4 regions of the Rhizobium sp. R693 genome follow, and region 2 is predicted to be linked to each of the others. Evidence: predicted binding sites of a transcription regulator. Region 2 holds the regulator's gene; each other region holds the start of a gene.
What was found. Region 2 encodes LexA, which represses DNA repair genes until DNA is damaged. Its sites were predicted from a motif close to TGTTCNNNNTGTGTTCNG; they were not measured.
Positions count from the first base shown of each region.

Region 1: the regulator LexA is predicted to act here: its motif matches at 1,123-1,140, upstream of ATY79_RS12400 (DNA recombination protein RmuC).
Region 3: the regulator LexA is predicted to act here: its motif matches at 2,390-2,407, upstream of uvrA (excinuclease ABC subunit UvrA).
Region 4: the regulator LexA is predicted to act here: its motif matches at 1,557-1,574, upstream of dnaE (DNA polymerase III subunit alpha).

Region 1 covers NZ_LOKY01000012.1:100,315-105,178, forward strand. The annotation lists gene ATY79_RS12395 (globin-coupled sensor protein) at 1-977, opposite strand, end outside; gene ATY79_RS12400 (DNA recombination protein RmuC) at 1,174-2,397, shown strand; gene ATY79_RS12405 (ribokinase) at 2,446-3,345, shown strand; gene ATY79_RS12410 (methyl-accepting chemotaxis protein) at 3,564-4,864, shown strand, end outside.
Region 2 covers NZ_LOKY01000003.1:152,869-157,732, forward strand. The annotation lists gene ATY79_RS31270 (ComEC/Rec2 family competence protein) at 911-1,579, shown strand; gene ATY79_RS31275 (hypothetical protein) at 1,770-2,063, shown strand; gene lexA (transcriptional repressor LexA) at 2,044-2,760, opposite strand; gene ATY79_RS04890 (VOC family protein) at 2,960-3,844, shown strand; gene kdsA (3-deoxy-8-phosphooctulonate synthase) at 3,841-4,686, shown strand; gene ATY79_RS04900 (methyl-accepting chemotaxis protein) at 4,711-4,864, opposite strand, start outside.
Region 3 covers NZ_LOKY01000013.1:8,833-13,696, reverse strand. The annotation lists gene uvrA (excinuclease ABC subunit UvrA) at 1-2,268, opposite strand, end outside; gene ATY79_RS14415 (single-stranded DNA-binding protein) at 2,519-3,049, shown strand; gene ATY79_RS14410 (MarC family protein) at 3,180-3,821, opposite strand; gene gyrA (DNA gyrase subunit A) at 4,048-4,864, shown strand, end outside.
Region 4 covers NZ_LOKY01000005.1:184,743-189,606, forward strand. The annotation lists gene ATY79_RS07290 (ABC transporter ATP-binding protein) at 1-371, shown strand, start outside; gene ATY79_RS07295 (DUF5680 domain-containing protein) at 372-836, opposite strand; gene ATY79_RS07300 (hypothetical protein) at 907-1,491, opposite strand; gene dnaE (DNA polymerase III subunit alpha) at 1,796-4,864, shown strand, end outside.

The DNA of each region.
Region 1 (4,864 bases), on a different contig from region 2:
GTCGACGACTTTTCGATGCCGGCCATCGCCGAAACGGCGCTGGTGACGAGTTCGCCCGAACTCTTGGCCTTCTGCTGCGTCTCCCGAACTGCACCCGATGCCTTTTCGGCGTTTGCGGCAGTCTGACCGACGCTGACGGAAAGCTGCTGGAGCGCCGCCGAGCTTTCCTCGACGCCCGCGGCCTGCTGGGCGGTCCGCAAGGCAAGGTCATCGGAAGCCTTGGCGATAATATCGGTGCCCCTCAGGATTTCACCCGAGGTTGCCCGCACTGAGGCAAAAGATGTACGAAGAGCCGCGACCGCACGGTTGTAATCGTCGGCCATGTCCTTGAAGTTGCCCGGAAGGTCGGACGGCAGTGTCGCCTCAAGATCGCCGTTCGAGAGCGCTTCCAGGCTGCGGCGAAGATGATCGAGCGCGATTGTCTGATCGTGCTCGGCTTTCGCCCGCTCTTCCTCCAGCTTCCGGCGCTTCTCTTCAAGCGCTTCGAGGTAGACCGAGATCGAGTAGTCCATATCGAGCATCGCGGCTTTGATGACGGCGGCGAGCTTTTCAGCCAGCACCTTGCCCTGCTGCCTTGCGAACATAGAGGGCCATTGCTTGGCCATCAGGCCCTTGACGAGTTCGCTCATCAGCAAGGCATAGCCACCGATGTACCAGCGCGGCTCGAGGCCGATGCGGGCATGCGTCTTGCCGACCGCGACAACACCTTTCACATAGGCCTCGTCGAAGTTGCCGCCAGCCAGATTGGCCCAATGGTCTTCCTGGCGCTTCTTGGCCTGCCCCATATGCGCCTTGTCGGCAAAGAAACTCGCGACTTCGGATGTCTTCGCCAGCTTCGCGTAGAATTTGTCGAGGGCACCGCCGAGTAGCTCCGAGATCGCCGGACGCATTTCGCGGAGCGCCGTGCGAGCTCCATCGTCCAGCTCGATAAAATCGAGGCGTTGCTTGAGCGCGCTGTCGGATTGCTGGCTGGTCATGATGTCTCTGCTTTGTGATTGATACGAAAGGGAATTTGAGAAGAGCTTTTGCGCAATATGGTTGAGCAATAGTTAAGTAGGTCCCTCATTTGTCGGCCGTCGTTTGTTCCTTCCGGTCATCTCGCTTGCCAAAACGCTTGTGAGTTGTTCACGTTTTGATCTAGATATCTCATTTGAGTTTGCTATTGTTGCCGGCATGAACACCAGCCCTGAGTCGTTTCTCCTCGCCCTGTCGCAGACAAGCCCCGCCATGCTGGCCCTCGCCGGAGGCGCAATCGCCGCGCTCATCCTGCTTCTGGTCGTCCTCCTCGTCCGCGGCGGGCAGGTGCGACGCGAGCAGGCCGAGGTGGCGAGTCTTCGTGCGGCCGAAACGGATGCCCGCATGGCGGAACTTCTGAAGATCCAGGCAGAGATGCACGGACGCATGTCGACGATGGCCGAAGTGTTCGGCTCGAGACAGTCCGAGCTCAACCAGGCGATCAACCAGCGCTTGGACGGAATGTCGCAGCGCGTCAGCACGACGATCAGCGAACAGACCAAATCGACGCACGAGAACCTGCAACGGCTGCAGGAGCGTCTCGCCGTCATCGATGCCGCCCAGAGCAACATCCAGACGCTGGCGAAGGACGTCGTCGGCCTGCAGGCGATCCTCTCCAACAAGCAGACGCGCGGCGCTTTCGGCCAATCGCGAATGGAGACGATCGTTGCCGACGGCCTGCCGATGGGCGCCTATGCATTCCAGCAAACGCTGTCCAACGGCTCGCGCCCCGACTGCACGATCCGTATGCCCAACGGCGCACCGCCCCTGGTGATCGACGCGAAATTTCCGCTTGAGGCCTGGAACGCGATCCGAGATGCCGGTGGTCCGGATGGAGCCAAAGTCGCCTCACAGCAGTTTCGCCGCGATATGGAAACGCATATTCGCGACATCTCCGAGAAATACCTGATCCAGGGGGAGACGCAGGACACGGCCTTCATGTTCGTGCCGTCGGAATCGATCTTCGCGGAGATCCACGAGAATTTCGAAGCGATCGTGCAGAAGGCGCATCGATCGCGCATCGTCATCGTGTCTCCTTCGCTGCTGATGCTGTCCATCCAGGTCATCCAGGCTGTGCTGAAGGATCAGCGGATGCGGGCGCAGGCACACGTCATCCAGGGCGAAGTCGCGAATCTGATGGACGATCTCGGTCGTCTCGACGAGCGCGTCCGCAAGCTGCAGAACCATTTTTCCATGGCCCAGAGAGATGTCGACCAGATCCTCACCTCCGCCGATAAGCTCACCAAGCGCGGCGCGAAGATCGAGGCTCTGGAATTCGAGGGCGGCGACGGCGGGAAGGCCGGGCGCGACAATGATCCCGCACCAAAATCCGTCGACAGTCGCAGTGGGCTTCTCAAGCTCAGGGTGGTTGACGACGAGTAAGGCCTTCGGGCAGTGTCGCGCCCAAGAAAAACACCGGACGGGACACCCATGATCACAGTTTTCGGCTCCATCAACATGGACCTCATCGCCACCACCGCACGCTTGCCGAAACCCGGCGAGACGGTCGCTGGCAATGGCTTCTCGACCGCCGCAGGCGGCAAGGGCGCCAATCAGGCGCTGGCGGCACGACGCGCTGGACGCACCGTACACATGGCAGGGGCCGTCGGCCGCGATGGCTTCGCGGAGCCCGCGCTCGCGCTCCTGAAAGACGCCGGTACGGAGCTTGGGACAGTCAAGCAGGTCGACGAGCCGACAGGAACCGCACTGATCCTCGTCGGCGGTGACGGCGAAAACATGATTGCCGTTGTGCCCGGCGCAAACGGTACGGTGACGCCAGCCGATGCCGACGCGGCGGTGGGGGCCATGAGCAAGGACGACATCCTGATGCTTCAGTTTGAAGTTCCCGTTCCGGCCGTCGAGCAGGCGCTGGCCGGCGCCCGCGCCAAAGGCGTGACGACCGTCCTCAACCTCGCCCCGCTGATCGACGATGCCGCTCGCCTCGGTCGCCTTGCCGACATCGTGATCGCAAACGAAACAGAGTTCGAGCGTCTCGCCGGCCAGGAGAACATGGCGGCGGATGATCGCGAGGCTGCATTGAAGCGGCTCAATGCAGAAACCGGGCAGACCCTGATCGTGACGCTCGGCGCGGACGGCGTGATCGCGATCCGCGATGGTGTCATTTCCCGCGCCAAGGGACTGAAGATCGAGCCCGTCGATACGGTCGGGGCCGGTGACACCTTCTGCGGCTACTTCGCGGCGAGCCTGGACGAGGGGCTGGATTTCGAAGCCTCCCTACGCCGCGCGGCGGTCGCTGGATCGATCGCGTGCCTCAAGCAGGGCGCTCAGCCATCGATCCCGTTGAACGCCGAAGTCGCAAAAGCGCTATAGGGCAAGTCCTCCCGCGACATGCCGCGACTGCTTGGCGCAGATGCGGTCGATTTTCATTAGATTTCATTCAAATTTAATAGGTTTCCGGCGATGGTCCTGCCATCACCGGACCTCTCCAGGGGCCGGGCTCTGTAACGGCTGCTCCATGAGGGGGCGACGCCTCGTTCCCTGTGCCGATGAATGCCCCGTTCGGCGCATCCTTGCTTCCCGAGGAACCCATGTTCATCTTTCGCATGAAATCGCTTGCAGCCAAGCTTATCCTCGTTACCGGCATTGCCATCGCGCTCGTCCTCCTCGTTTCCAACTACTTCCTGATCGGTGAGACGCGCAATCGCGTCCAGACCCTCACCATGGATCAGGCCAATCTCGAAGCGAAGGCGATCGCCAACGAGGTCGCCTCCTCAGTTGGAGAACTGGCCGGCGCGGCACGTTCCATGGCCGGTTCGATCGGCCGTGGTCAGGAAGGTAAATACCTCGATCGCAAGGCCGTTCTCGACATGCTGAAGGCGAACGTCGAGCGCAATCAATTCGCCTTCGGCAGCTGGTTTGCCGAAGAGCCTAACGCCTTCGACGGCCAGTCGCCGTCCATGGCAGGTAAGGCCGACTTCGGTGCCGCCAAGGATGGTACTTTCAACCCGTACTGGACGAAGAGCAAGGATGGCGGCTTCACCTTCTCCACCTTCAATTCCGACTACAAGGCCGCCTGGTATGCGCTTGCCGCGGAAAGCAAGAAGGGCGCGCTGACGCCGCCTTACGCGGAAACGACGACCGGCGAAAACACCGCGATGACCTCGATTGCCTATCCGGTCATGTCCGGCGGCAAGATGATTGGTGTCAGCGGCGTCGATATCTCACTGAAATCGCTCCGCGACAAGCTCTCGACGCTTCATCCATTCGGCTCCGGCCGCGTCACGCTGCTCTCGCAGACCGGCAAATGGATCGTCGCGCCGATCCCCGATCTATCGATGAAGGACTATGACGGCGAAGGCGCTGATGCGGTCAAGAGCGCGCTCTCGACGTTGCAGCCCGCGGTCGTCAAGAACCTGACTTTCGACGGCTACGAACCCTTCGACCGCGTCATCTATCCCTTCGCCCTGCCGGATGTGAACTCGACCTGGGCGATCCTCGTGGATGTGCCACACACAGCCATCAACGCGCCTGTGCAGGATCAAACCTTCCTGATGATCGTCGCTGGCATCCTCGTGCTTGCCGCCGTCATGATCGCTCTCTACTTCGCGGTCCGCGCCTTCGTTCAGCGGCCGATCGGCGGCCTGGTCGCCACCGTCAAGGCGCTCAGCGACGGCAAGTACGAACAGCCGGTAGCCGGCCAGGATCGCGCCGACGAGATCGGCTCTGTGGCGAAGGCCCTTGAAGGCTTCCGCTTTGCGCTAGCTGACGCACAGCGCCTTGAGACCGAGGCGAACAGCCAGCGTGACGCCGCCGAAGCCGAGCGCGGCCGCTCGGAAACGGAGCGTCAGCAGTCGATCACGTTGCAGCGCCACATCGTCTCGATCGTCGG
Region 2 (4,864 bases):
GCATAGCAGAAGCTGATGATTATCCTTGGCTTTTCTCACTTCCGATTTTCCTTCAGATTTCAATCGATTATCCTTGCTTAGAAGCCATCGAGCTTGCATTCTGGTTGTAGGGGCGGCTGTTTTTGGGCGCAATGCATGCCGGGGTTGAAGCCATTCAAGGTGAGGGAGGTCGCACCCGGCGCGGATGCGTTTGAGCGCGCGGAAGAACCTTCTTTTCTTGTTCCGCAAGCTACTCCGGAATGCCGCTCATTTTCCGCACTCAATCGTTCTTGCCGTGGCCAACTCGGATTATGACTGCGACGGACTGTTGCTCCGCGTGGCTTCGACACGCCGCAGCAACGGAAATGGAACATGGGCGGTTCTTCCTGTTTTCGCCGGTCTTCCTGGGGGCAGGCGCGGTGCTCTGGTTCGAACTTGAAAGCGACCTGCCGGAGCTACGGATGGTGGCCTGGTTTGCGGCATTCGCCCTTGTCGTGCTGGCGGCAGGGCGAGGACGCCGACTTGTCCGAAATGCCCCATTGGGGGGCTTGCTCTGCGTCGCGGGATGTTCGCGGGCCAGTTCGAAACTTGGAGCGACCGTTATACTGGACACAGCCGTGACGACCACAACTACGGGGCGCGTCGAGCGCCGCGAGGGGGACGGCCGTGGCCGGTGGCGCTACATCCTCGCCGTCTCATCGACGCAGTCACCCGAGATAAGGCGGCCACCTGAGCGGGTTTCCGTCGTCGCGCGGGCAGGCGGAACCAATCGGCATCGGTGCGTGGTTGACGGGTCGCGCGCGGCTGACGCCGCCTGCCGGACCCGCGCCCCCCGAGATCAACGATTTTGCTTTCAGCGCCTATTTCGACGGGATCGGCGCGAACGGATTTGCTCCTGTCTCCGTCCGAGGCGCTGGGACCGAGCTTCCAGATGTCATTTGCAGCGACGCTCGCCCTTGTCGCCGGTTACGCGATCTGGTCGAAGAGAAGCGCGCGCGAACACCCTCTGCTGCAGGTCGCCGCAGTGAAGCCCATCGTTTTTGTCGCTCGCTTCTTTGGGGGCATCTTGCTGACCTCGATGATCGGCGGCTTCTCGACGGCGCTCTTTGCCGTCGAGCACTTCCACCGGCTCAGCGCTTACGGACTACCCGCAAATCTCATGGCCATGCCGGTGATCTCTTTTGTGGTAATGCCAATGGGGATGTTCGCGATGTTGCTGACGCCGTTTGGCCTCGATGTTATTCCCTGGAAAATCGCGGGCTTCGGGCTCGACATCGTGATCGCCATTGCCAAGACGGTCTCGGGCTGGGGTGGCAACGTCGATATGGGACGATTGCCGGGTTGGTACTTTCCTGTGGCGGTCGCGGGCTTCCTCTCGCTTGCCCCTCTGCGAACCAAGCTCCGCTATCTCGGCGCTGCCGTGATCGCGTTGGCGCCATTGTGGCATTGGCGCCGTCCAGACCGCCCCCGCGAAATTGTCATGGCCGAGGACGGCAGCATTTGTCGCGATTGTCAAAGGGCAGGTCCTTGCAATCCAATCGACCCCATCCGCCTGACTTCGTCTTCGATCAATGGCGAAGGGCGCTCGCGGCGGAGTTAAGCCAGCCACCGCAACTATTGGAAGGCGTCGGCCCTGTTCGTCAGCGGAGAAGTAAAGGGGAAGCTCCACGGCTCTCAGCAACGGAATTGCGTAACGCTCGCAACGCGCTACGTCAGGCTGCGACGGGCGCTGGGAACCGCTTCGTCTGCCTGAAAGGCGCCTGGTGCACTGCCCCGCATGCGGCTACATCGTGACAATCGTCGAAAATCTCGCTTATTTCGGCACTGCCTGTGATACAGCTGATATCGTCGTAACGCCCGCTCGCCTGCGGGCGACGGCATGCCGGTCGGGCGCGCTTCTGTTCACCGGCGAAACCCTGCGTCATTCGGGCGCTGCTGAGATAAGGATAGATGACCAGGGTGTACCCGTGGTAACGACGGCCTACACCACACTTGACCGCCCTTGGATGCGGCATCGGGCATACAACTGGCGGAGCGGCACCTTCGACGGTGAGCCGCCTGTCTTCAATGATAACGGCGAATGAGGCCGACGAGCTTGCCCTGAACCTTGACACGGTCAGGCCCGAAAATACGCGTTTCATAAGCCGGGTTCGCGGCCTCAAGCGCAATGGAAGCGCCTTTGCGGCGGAAGCGCTTAAGGGTTGCTTCCTCGTCATCGACAAGTGCGACAACGATGTCGCCGGCATTTGCAGTGCTGGCGTTGCGGATGATCACCGTGTCGCCATCAAAGATGCCGGCTTCGATCATCGAGTCGCCCTTGACCTCAAGCGCATAGTGTTCGCCCGGGCCAAGCATGTCGGCTGGAACAGTGATGTCGTGGGTAATGTTCTGGATTGCCGAAATCGGCACGCCCGCGGCGATCCGTCCCATGACTGGCACGGAGGCGGAATTGCCGTTGTCGGCTTGTGCAGCCGGCTTCGGCGGCGCGACCGGCTGTGGCTTTCCGAGGCTGCCTTCGATGACGCTCGGCGAAAAGCCGCGGCGGGGCTGCAAGCTCGGATTGTAGGCTTCAGGAAGCTTGATGACCTCCAGGGCGCGGGCTCGATTCGGCAGTCGACGAATGAAACCACGTTCTTCCAGAGCAGTAATTAGCCGGTGGATGCCGGACTTCGACGCGAGGTCCAAGGCGTCTTTCATTTCGTCAAAAGACGGGGGGACACCGGACTCCTTCATTCGTTCGTGAATGAAGAGAAGAAGCTCCTGTTGCTTGCGCGTCAGCATCGAAGTTGAACCCCAGAGTCGTGAAACAAAGCCAGAACAGACACTATATGTTCCATATGTGTTCCGCAAGTACCTAAATTTTCGTAAAACTTGCCTGCAACTTGTTCAGTTTTTGCGTTGCTTTTGAGCGAAAGCGCAGAAGGGGGTTGCATTGTTCCCTTGCCCGGCGCACATCTTCGCAAATTCCCGGGAGTTTGCCATGAGCGAAGCACATCCGCTGGACCACATCGTGCTGCCGGTCTCCAATATTGTACTTGCCCGCGAGCGTCTCGGAAAACTCGGATTCACCGTCGCGCCCGATGCCCGGCATCCTTTTGGAACCGAGAACGCCTGCATATTCTTCGCCGACGAAACTTACCTGGAGCCGCTCGCGGTCGCCAGCGCAGAACCGTATGAGGCGTCAGCGAAGAAAGGCAATGTCTTTACCGCGCGTGACCGCGCTTTTCGGTTTCGATGCGGGGATGATGGGTTCTCCGCGGCGGTCTTCGCGACCGCCGATGCCGACCGCGACCATGCCAGATTCCTTGCCGAAAAGATCAACGGTGGCGAGATGCTGCAGTTCGAGCGACCGATGAGACTGCCCGACGGTTCTCAGGCAACCGCCGCGTTCAAGCTCGCGTTCGCGGTCGATCTGCGAGCTCCGGACTTTTTCTTTTTCACATGCCAACGCGTCAATCCGCTGCCGTCTGATCGAAGGACGCTGCAAACCCATGTGAACGGCGTCAAAGGAATCGCGGAGATCATTCTTGGCGCGCGGGACCCAAAGGCTTTTGCACCATTTGTGCGCGCCGCGGCGCACAGCCTCACGGTGACTAACGAGGCCTTTGGCGCGAGTGTTACAACTCCGAACGCCAAAGTGAGCGTTCTCTCTCCAGATGGATTGGATGCCTACTTCGACATTCCCGCACCCTCAAACGATCGCGGCCTGCGTGGCGTCGCCATTGTTTTCACGGTCAGTGATCTCGCCGTGACAGAAGCGCATTTGGCTGCTAACGGGATGACCTACACGCGCAAGAACAATCGAATTCTGGTGAAGGCGGCGCCCGGGCAGGGTGCGCTCTTCGCCTTCGAGGAGAAACGATGAGCCAGACAAATTCCGAAGTCGTGGTTGGCCAAGGCGCCGACCGTGTCACCTTTTCGAATATCGGCAGGCTGTCGCTGATTGCCGGCCCGTGTCAAATGGAGAGCCGTGACCATGCATTCATGGTCGCGGGCGTGCTTAAGGAACTCTGCGACAAGCTTGGTCTTGGTCTCGTTTATAAGTCGTCCTTCGACAAAGCCAACCGGACGTCGCTCTCGGCCCAGCGAGGCATCGGCCTTGAAAAGGCTCTGGAGGTCTTTTCCGATCTTAAGAAGGAATACGGTTTTCCTGTTCTGACTGACATCCATACGGAAGAGCAGTGCGCCGAGGTGGCAACCGTCGTCGACATCCTGCAGATTCCTGCCTTCCTCAGCCGCCAGACGGACCTGCTCGTGGCTGCCGCCAAAACCGGCCGAGCCATCAACGTCAAGAAGGGGCAGTTCCTGGCGCCTTGGGACATGAAGAATGTCCTCAACAAGCTGAACTCGACAGGCAACCCGAATATTCTCCTGTGCGAGCGCGGGGCCTCCTTCGGCTACAACACGCTCGTATCGGACATGCGTTCGCTGCCAATCATGGCGGCGATGGGCGCTCCGGTTGTTTTCGATGCGACGCATTCAGTCCAGCAACCGGGCGGGCAAGGCGGTTCCAGCGGTGGTCAGCGCGAGTTTGTCGAAACTCTCGCGCGCGCTGCCGTTGCAGTCGGCGTCGCAGGTGTATTCGTCGAGACACACGAAGATCCGGACAACGCGCCGTCTGATGGCCCGAACATGGTATACCTCAAGGATATGCCGCGGCTGCTGGAAAAACTCCTCGCCTTCGACGCGATTGCCAAACTGGCTTGAAGGGCGAGCGGAGGATGCTCGCCATCAGCTGGCGAGCGCGATCCTTTGGTTTGAAGAGTATCCCGATGCCGCGGCCCTCGTTGCATTCTCGAGGACGAAGCGGGAGAGCAGGTGATTGAGGTGTGCTGTCTCGTCGCCAAGCTCGCGGCAGGCCGCACTCGTTTCCTCGGCCATCGCT
Region 3 (4,864 bases), on a different contig from region 2:
GACGTTGAACGAGAAGCGTCCCGGTTGGTAGCCGCGCGCCTTCGCTTCCGGCAGACCGGCGAACCAGTCGCGGATCGGAGTGAATGCGCCGGTATAGGTCGCCGGGTTGGAACGCGGCGTACGACCGATCGGCGACTGATCAATATCGATGACCTTGTCGATATGCTCGAAACCGTCGATGCGGTCGTGATCGGCGGGAATTTCGCGCGCTCCCATGACGCGCCGGGCGGCCGATTTATACAGCGTCTCGATCAGGAACGTGGACTTTCCGCCGCCTGATACGCCAGTGACCGCCGTAAAGACGCCAAGCGGGATGGAGGCAGTGACGTTCTTCAGATTGTTACCGCGGGCACCGACGACCTTGATCTCCTTGCCCTTCTTTGGCTTGCGCCGCTCGTCAGGAACCGGGACACCCAGCTCGCCGGACAAATATTTTCCGGTCAGCGACTTCGGGTTTGCCATGATTTCCCGTGGTGTGCCGTGGGCAATCACTTGGCCACCATGGATGCCGGCCGCCGGACCGATGTCGACGACGTCATCGGCCGTCAAGATCGCGTCCTCGTCATGCTCGACCACAATCACCGTGTTGCCGATATCGCGAAGGTGCTTCAGCGTATCGAGCAGGCGAGCGTTATCGCGCTGGTGCAGGCCGATCGACGGCTCGTCGAGGACATACAACACACCGGTCAGACCGGAACCGATCTGCGACGCCAACCGGATACGCTGACTCTCGCCACCCGACAGGGTGCCGGAGTTTCGCGACAGACTGAGGTAGTCCAGGCCGACGTCATTGAGGAAGCGCAGGCGGTCGCGGATCTCCTTGAGAATGCGAACAGCAATCTCGTTCTGCTTGGCGCTCAGTGATTGCGGCAGGACCTCGAACCAGTCACGGGCGACGCGGATCGACATATCGGTCACCTGGCCGATATGCAGCGTGTTGATCTTGACGGCCAGTGCCTCCGGCTTCAGGCGATAGCCGCCGCAAGACGGGCAGGGGGCGGCCGACATATAGCGCTCGATTTCCTCGCGCGCCCAGGCGGAATCCGTCTCCTTCCAGCGGCGCTCGAGGTTGGTGATGATGCCTTCGAAATTCTTGTGCGTCGTGTAGGACCGCGCACCATCGGCATAATGGAACTCGATCTTCTCGTCGGTGCCATTCAGGATCACGTCCTTGGCCTGTTCCGACAGGTCGTTCCAACGGGCGCCGAGCTTGAAGCCGTAGTGCTTGCCGAGGGCTTCAAGTGTCTGGTTGTAATAAGGAGAAGTCGACTTTGCCCAAGGTGCAATGGCGCCATCGCGCAGCGTGCGCTCAGGCTCTGGCACGATCAAGTTGGCGTCAATCTTCTGCTGGGCGCCGAGGCCGTCGCAGGTCGGGCAGGCGCCGGCTGGATTGTTGAACGAAAAAAGTCGCGGCTCGATCTCGGGAATGGTGAAGCCCGACACCGGGCAGGCGAACTTTTCCGAAAAGAGAACGCGTTCGTGCGTTTCGTTGAGCGATTTGTTGGCAGAGCCGCCGGCGGCAGTTTCTTCCGGCGGCAGCGGCTTGTCAGCGAATTCCGCAACCGCCAGGCCGTCGGCAAGCTTGAGCGAGGTCTCGAAGCTGTCGGCAAGGCGCGAAGCCATGTCCGGCCGCACGACAATGCGGTCGACCACGACGTCGATGTCGTGCTTGTATTTCTTATCGAGAGCCGGCACGTCGGCGATCTCGTAGAACTGACCGTCAACCTTGACGCGCTGGAAGCCCTTTTTCATCAGGTCCGCCAGTTCCTTCTTGTACTCGCCTTTACGTCCACGCACGAGCGGCGCGAGAATGTAGAGACGGGTGCCATCTCCGAACTCCAGTACGCGATCGACCATCTGGCTGACCGTCTGGCTCTCGATCGGCAGGCCCGTCGCCGGCGAATAAGGCACGCCAACGCGGGCAAAGAGCAGGCGCATGTAGTCGTAGATCTCGGTCACCGTGCCGACCGTCGAGCGCGGGTTGCGCGAGGTCGTTTTCTGCTCGATCGAAATCGCAGGTGACAGGCCGTCGATCTGGTCGACGTCGGGCTTCTGCATCATTTCAAGGAACTGGCGCGCATAGGCCGAAAGGCTTTCGACATAGCGCCGCTGCCCTTCGGCATAGATCGTGTCGAAGGCAAGCGACGATTTGCCGGACCCTGAAAGGCCGGTCATGACGATGAGTTTATTTCGAGGCAGATCGAGATCGATGCCCTTCAAATTGTGCTCGCGCGCGCCGCGGATAGAAATCGTCTTCAGTTCGCTCATCGTCTTCTGCTTCTGTGCTGGAACAAGCCCCTTATTTAGTGATGCCGGCTGGCGAGTCGAGGCTGAATGTCCGTCTGCTGCAAAGGTTTTCGATTCGGTTGACAGGATCATAGGGATAAACTAGAACAAATAAAGAACAAAATTCCTTGTGGATGAACCGGCGATGGACACGCATCGCCGGCGCTCTATGGTTTAAGGTGGACCGATTGGTTCAAGCGCCGCCGGGCAGGGCGGCAGGTAAGGTGAAAGTATGGCTGGCAGCGTAAACAAGGTAATTCTGATCGGGAACGTGGGCGCCGACCCCGAAATCCGGCGAACCCAGGATGGCCGGCCGATCGCCAATCTCCGCATCGCGACGTCCGAGACCTGGCGTGACCGCAACTCCGGTGAACGCCGCGAGAAGACGGAATGGCATACGGTCGTGGTCTTCAACGAAGGCCTCTGCAAGGTCGTCGAACAGTATGTGAAGAAGGGCGCTAAGCTCTACATCGAAGGTGCGCTGCAGACCCGCAAGTGGCAGGACCAGAACGGCCAGGACCGCTATTCGACGGAAGTCGTTCTGCAGGGCTTCGGCTCGACGCTGACGATGCTCGACGGTCGCGGAGAGGGCGGAGGCTCCAGCTTTGGCGGCGGTCGCGGCAGCAATGCCGGCGGTGGCGATTTCGGTGGCGGCGGCGGCTACGGCGACGACTACGGTGCGCCCTCGCAATCATCTGGCCGCAGCAGCGGTGGTAGCGGTGGAAACTTCTCGCGCGATCTCGACGACGACATCCCGTTCTGATCGCAGACTATCCTCCGTACATGAATTGGACGGCGCGCCGCGAGGTGTGCCGTTTGCTTTTCAAGCTCAGGGGCTTGGAGATCCCGCGCTTACCGCGACGGAAGCCATTGCAGGCAACCGGCTTTTTGATTTAGCCAACCGGCATCGTGACGAGGGCAGACTTCAAACCGTCGACAACGAACTGCGTGGCGAGCGCTGCCAGGATGACGCCGAGAAGGCGCGTCAGAATTGCGCGCCCTGTTACGCCAAGGAAGCGATCGAGTCTTTCGGCGATGAGCAGCGAGAGAAACAGCAGCAGCAGGCTCAATGCGATGACAATGATCAATTGCGCCCGCTCAAGCGAAGCCTGCATCGACCCAGCAATCAGGATCGTCGCCGAAATGGCGCCTGGACCGGCGATCAGAGGGATCGCCAACGGAAAGACCGAGATATTATGGATGTGATCGACGGTGATCGCGGCCGTGCTCGTCTTCTCCTTACGGTCCTGCCGCTTCTCGAATACCATTTCAAAGGCGATCCAGAATAATAGAAGACCGCCGGCTATGCGGAAGGCGCCGATCGAAATTCCGAGCACGCCGAGCACACTGGCTCCGAACAGGGCGAAGGCGGCAAGAATGACAAAGGCGATAATCGAGCCGCGTAGCGCCACCTGTTTTCTCTGGCTGCGGCTCATACCGGTCGTGAGCCCAAGAAAGAGCGGAGCAAGACCAGGCGGATCGATCGTGACAAGCAGCGTCGTGAAGGCGTTGATCAGTTGGTCGACGCTTGCCATTGTCTCTCCGTGAGCCCATATAAACACTTGGTTTTTGGGCGATTGTGATGCGGAGCGATCAATTTGGCAAATGGTGTTATCCGGGTGGTGTAAATAACCGCCACCGAGGCTCCCGTTGCCCTCATAAGACCGCAAAAGTCTGTTCAAAACCCCTGCCAAAATTAGCGTAGGAACAGGCTTTCCGCTATAAATCTTCAAGTGATTCTAGAAGAGATCGTGATCTGTTTTGACTGAGCAAACACCCCCCGGCGGCGGGAAGCTCCCGCCAGGCATCGAGCCCATCTCCATCATGGAGGAAATGCAGCGGTCGTACCTCGATTACGCGATGAGCGTTATCGTCAGCCGCGCGCTGCCTGATGTGCGCGACGGCCTGAAGCCCGTGCACCGGCGCATCCTTTACGGCATGTCCGAACTCGGCATCGACTGGAACAAGAAATACGTCAAATGCGCCCGCGTTACCGGGGATGTGATGGGTAAATACCATCCGCACGGCAATGCGGCGATCTACGACGCGCTGGCGCGTATGGCACAAGAGTGGTCGCTCCGACTGCCGCTGATCGACGGCCAGGGCAACTTCGGCTCCGTCGACGGTGATCCGCCGGCGGCCGAACGCTACACCGAGTGCCGCCTGCAGAAGGCCGCGCATTCGCTGCTCGACGATCTCGACAAGGAAACGGTTGACTTCCGCGACAACTATGACGGCACACTCTCCGAGCCTGTCGTCGTTCCCGCCAAGTTCCCAAACCTGCTGGTGAACGGGGCAGGCGGCATTGCCGTCGGTATGGCGACCAATATCCCGCCGCACAATCTGTCCGAAGTCATCGACGGCTGCATTGCGCTGATCGACAATCCGGCGATCGAGCTGCCTGACATCATGCAGATCATACCGGGCCCGGACTTCCCGACCGGCGCCAAGATCCTTGGTCGCGCCGGCATTCGCTCGGCCTACGAGACAGGTCGTGGCTCCGTGATCATGCGCGGTGTCGCCACCATCGAGCCGATGCGCGGCGATCGCGAACAGATCATCATCACCGAGATCCCGT
Region 4 (4,864 bases), on a different contig from region 2:
CGATCGAGAATATCATGATGCCGCAGATGATCGCCGGGCTGCCGCGCAAGGAAGCGAAGGAGCGCGCTGGCCAGTTGCTCGACTACATGCGAATCGGTCATCGCGGTGCGCATCGTCCAGGGGAACTTTCCGGTGGCGAGCAACAGCGTGTGGCGATTGCCCGCGCCGTCGCCAATGCGCCAAGCCTGCTTTTGGCGGACGAGCCTACGGGCAACCTTGATCCTGAAACCGCGAGCTACGTCTTTGACGCGCTCGAAGCGCTGGTCCGTCAATCCGGCCTGGCGGCGCTGATCGCGACCCACAATCACGAACTCGCCGGCCGCATGGACCGGCGCGTCACAATCGCCGACGGCAAGGTCGTGGATTTCTGATCACGGGTGGATGAGGCCGCCACGGTAGTCCAGTTCGTAGGCCCTGCGTTCGTTCACGACGATTACCTCGCGGCCGCTGAAATGGCTGCAGTCGCCCATGCTTTGATCGGCATAGATACCGAAGGCATGATCGAATTCCATACCGCCGAGAAAGCGTCGATACTCGCCATACATTTTTGACAGCGCAGCCTTGATGACAGTCCCCGCCCGTTCTCCGTCGATCAGCGAATGCTCGACGATGCGGCCGAAGTAGTTCATTGCCCAGATCGGTTCGCTGTCCAGCCAGACCACTTCCTGCCCGGCGAAATCGGTGCCGCCGAAATAACTGTCGAGATAGCGCCATGGGCCGCGCTGATAACCGATGTCATGCGATCCTGTTCGGCACGCGGGCGCGGGACTTCCGCCGCCGACATAGGAATTGGCCTTTGCCTCGACGATGAAGCTATTCAGTGCGGCGATATCCATATCTTTGTTCTCCAGCTCGGCAGCCTCTCAATAACCGTGCCAATTGTAAAGAACAGAATAAGAACAAAGACTATTGCCCACAGATCGCTTGCCCTGTGTCGTCATTCCATTGGACGATTGGGATGACGCGCGGCTCGGCCTTGATGTCTTTGCCATTCTTCTGCAGCTTGCCGGTCAATGCATTGTAGTCGCAGGTACCGCCGGCGTTGGGGTCGAGCGTGTCATAGTGATTGTAGGTGTAACCGGCGACAACGAACTGTTTGTTGCGATAAGCCACTGTCAGCGTCTGGTCCCAGCGGTCGCGCCCGATGGCGCTGTTCTGCGAATGTATTGCGATCGAGGACTTGCCGACGGCTTTCAACGAGGGTTCCTGACCGAAGACGCCGTCAGCGCTGGTGCTGCCCCAAATCTTGTTTGGCGCGCTCATGGAAAGTCGCAGCAGCTCGTGGTCGCTATCACGAAGATAGATGTAGATTCCGATTTGATCGTCGCTGGCGCTATCTTCAGGTGCAACCAGCAGTGCGAGATCCGCACTCCCGTCGCCATCCCAATCACCTGTCGCCGCGTCGATGATACGCGCGGGGTCGATCTGCTCGGCTCGAGCGGTAAACGCTGTCGATAGAACCAATCCCGCAATTAATACAAACTTAAACATGCTTTTCTCCCATCGCCATACGGCCAGCAGAGCGGAAAAGAATCCTGTTGACAATAGAACAATAGCGGAACAAATTGAAAACATAAGAGAACAGGAGAGCCAAATGACTGACTTGATCCGTGATATCGCAGCATTCACCTCCATCGCAATGTTCGTTGCCAGCTTCTCGCTGATCTGCATGGCAATGTAAGAATTTCGGGGACCGCATGGCTGTCATGCGGTCCGAACGCAACCCTTGTCTGGACATCGACCCCCCGATGCTGAGAATAGACCTGATTTGATTCAGGTGATCGGAAGGCATGTCATGGCGGGTGCGGAGAAAGACGCGGCAAGCGGTTTCATCGGCGGTACGCCGGGCTTCGTTCACCTTCGTGTCCACTCGGCTTATTCGCTCCTCGAAGGGGCACTGCCGCTCAAGAAGATCCTCTATAAGGCGTCGGGCGATAGCCAGCCGGCCATCGCGATCACTGACACCAACAATCTGTTTGTCGCCCTCGAGTTTTCACAGAAGGCCATGGACGAGGGCCTGCAGCCGATCATTGGCTGTCAGGTCTCGATCGACATGGAAGATGGTCTTGAGCCGGAACGGCGCGGCGGCCAGCAGGTGCTCGTCAAGCTGCCGTCGCTGGTCCTCTTGGCGGCGACTGATGCTGGTTACGAGCGGCTGGTGGATCTGGTCAGCCGCGCCTATCTCGGCGGCGAGGGCAATGGTCAATCGAGCCACATTCGCGCCTCTTGGCTCGACGAGATCGGAACGGAAGGCCTGATAGCTCTGACCGGTGCCTTGACGGGACCGATCGACATGGCGCTCAAGGACGGACATGCAGCTCAAGCGGAGGCACGCCTTCTGCTGCTGAAGCGTCATTTCGGCGACCGGCTTTACGTCGAGTTGCAGCGGCACGGCACCTATGACAAGCGCCATGAGCAGAAGGTGATCGGCCTTGCTTATAAGCACGATTTGCCGCTGGTCGCCACCAATGAAGCCTTTTTCCCGACCCGTGACGATTATGATGCGCATGACGCCCTGATGGCCGTTGCCCACAACGCGATCGTTTCCGACGATACGCGGTTCCGTCTAACGCCTGATCACTACCTGAAAAGCCGCGCCGAAATGGCGAAGCTTTTTGCCGATCTACCGGAAGCGCTGGAAAATACTATCGAGATCGCGCGGCGCTGCTCCTTCATCCTCAAGACGCGCAAGCCGATCCTGCCCCGCTTCACCGGCGCCACGGCCGACCCTGAGGAAGCGGAGCGCGAAGAGGCGCTCGAACTGCGCCGGCAGGCGGAGGAGGGACTGGATAGTCGCCTTGCCACGCTCGGCATGTCGCACGGCTACGAGGAGAAAGACTACCGCGAGCGGCTGGAGTTTGAACTCAGCGTTATCGAACGCATGAAGTTCCCGGGCTACTTCCTGATCGTTTCGGACTTCATCAAATGGGCAAAGCAGCATGATATTCCCGTTGGCCCGGGTCGCGGTTCGGGTGCGGGCTCGCTGGTCGCTTATGCGCTGACGATCACCGACGTCGATCCGCTGCGTTTCTCGCTGCTCTTCGAACGCTTCCTCAACCCGGAACGCGTCTCGATGCCGGACTTCGACATCGACTTCTGCCAGGATCGCCGAGAAGAGGTGATCCGCTACGTGCAGCGCAAATACGGCCGCGAGCAGGTGGCGCAGATCATCACCTTTGGGTCGCTACAGGCGCGCGCGGCACTGCGCGACGTCGGCCGTGTGCTGGAAATGCCCTACGGCCAGGTCGACAAGATATGCAAGCTGGTTCCCAACAACCCTGCCAACCCGACGCCGCTGTCGAAGGCGATCGAGGAGGAGCCGAAGCTGCAGGAGGAGGCCGACAAGGAGCCTGTCGTCGCGCGCCTGCTCGATATTGCCCAGAAGATCGAGGGCTTGTACCGCCACGCCTCCACCCATGCTGCCGGTATCGTCATCGGCGACCGACCACTGTCGAAGCTGGTGCCGATGTATCGCGATCCGCGCTCCGACATGCCGGTCACCCAGTTCAATATGAAATGGGTCGAGCAGGCTGGCCTCGTCAAGTTCGACTTCCTCGGTCTGAAGACGCTGACGGTGTTGAAGGTCGCCGTCGATTTCGTCGCCAAGCGCGGCATCAAGGTGGACCTCGCTTCGATCCCGCTCGACGACAAGAAGACCTACGAGATGCTTTCGCGTGGCGAAACCGTCGGCGTGTTCCAGGTCGAAAGTGCGGGTATGCGCAAGGCGCTGATCGGCATGAAGCCGGACTGCATTGAGGACATCATCGCGCTCGTGGCCCTTTATCGTCCGGGTCCGATGGAGAATATTCCGACCTACAATGCCCGCAAGCACGGCGAGGAAGAAATCGAGTCGATCCATCCGACGATCGACCATCTGCTGAAGGAAACGCAGGGGGTTATCGTCTACCAGGAGCAGGTGATGCAGATCGCCCAGGTCCTGTCGGGCTATTCGCTCGGCGAAGCCGACCTTCTGCGTCGCGCCATGGGTAAAAAGATCAAGGCGGAGATGGACCAGCAGCGCGAGCGCTTCGTCGATGGCGCCATCAAGAACGGTGTGTCTAAGCCGCAGGCCGACAACATCTTCGAGCTGCTCGCCAAGTTCGCGAACTACGGCTTCAACAAGTCGCACGCCGCCGCGTACGCGATTGTCTCCTATCAGACCGCCTACATGAAGGCGCATTATCCGGTCGAGTTCCTTGCCGCGTCGATGACACTCGATATGTCGAACACCGAGAAGGTGAACGACTTCCGCCAGGACGCCAAGCGCCTCGACATTGAGGTGATCCCACCCTCGGTGCAGACCTCGTTCCGCCACTTCGAAACCGGTGACGACAGGATCTACTATGCGCTGGCGGCGCTGAAGGGAGTCGGCGAATCAGCCGTCGACCACATCGTGGAGGTCCGGGGCGGCACCCCATTTGCAAGCCTTGAGGATTTCTGCCTGCGCATCGATCCGCGCCAGGTGAACCGGCGTGTGCTGGAAAGCCTGATCTTTGCCGGTGCTTTCGATTGCTTCGGGCTCGATCGGGCGCAACTCGCAGGCGGTCTCGATCGGATCATGGGCTATGCGCAGCGTGCGCAGGAAAACAAGCTGAGCGGCCAGTCGGACATCTTCGGCAGCGCGCTGTCGTCTGGCCCGGAGAAAATCTCGCTACCGCAGTTTTCGCCATGGCTGGCCTCCGAGAAGCTGCTCAAGGAGTTTCAGGTCCTTGGCTTCTACCTGACGGCACATCCGCTCGACAGCTACCAGAACATTCTGCAGAAGATGCGGGTCCAGACCTTCGCCGAGTTTTCGGCCGCGGTGAAGCAGGGCGCGAGTAACGGCCGCCTTGCAGGGACGGTCATCTCCAAGCAGGAGCGCAAG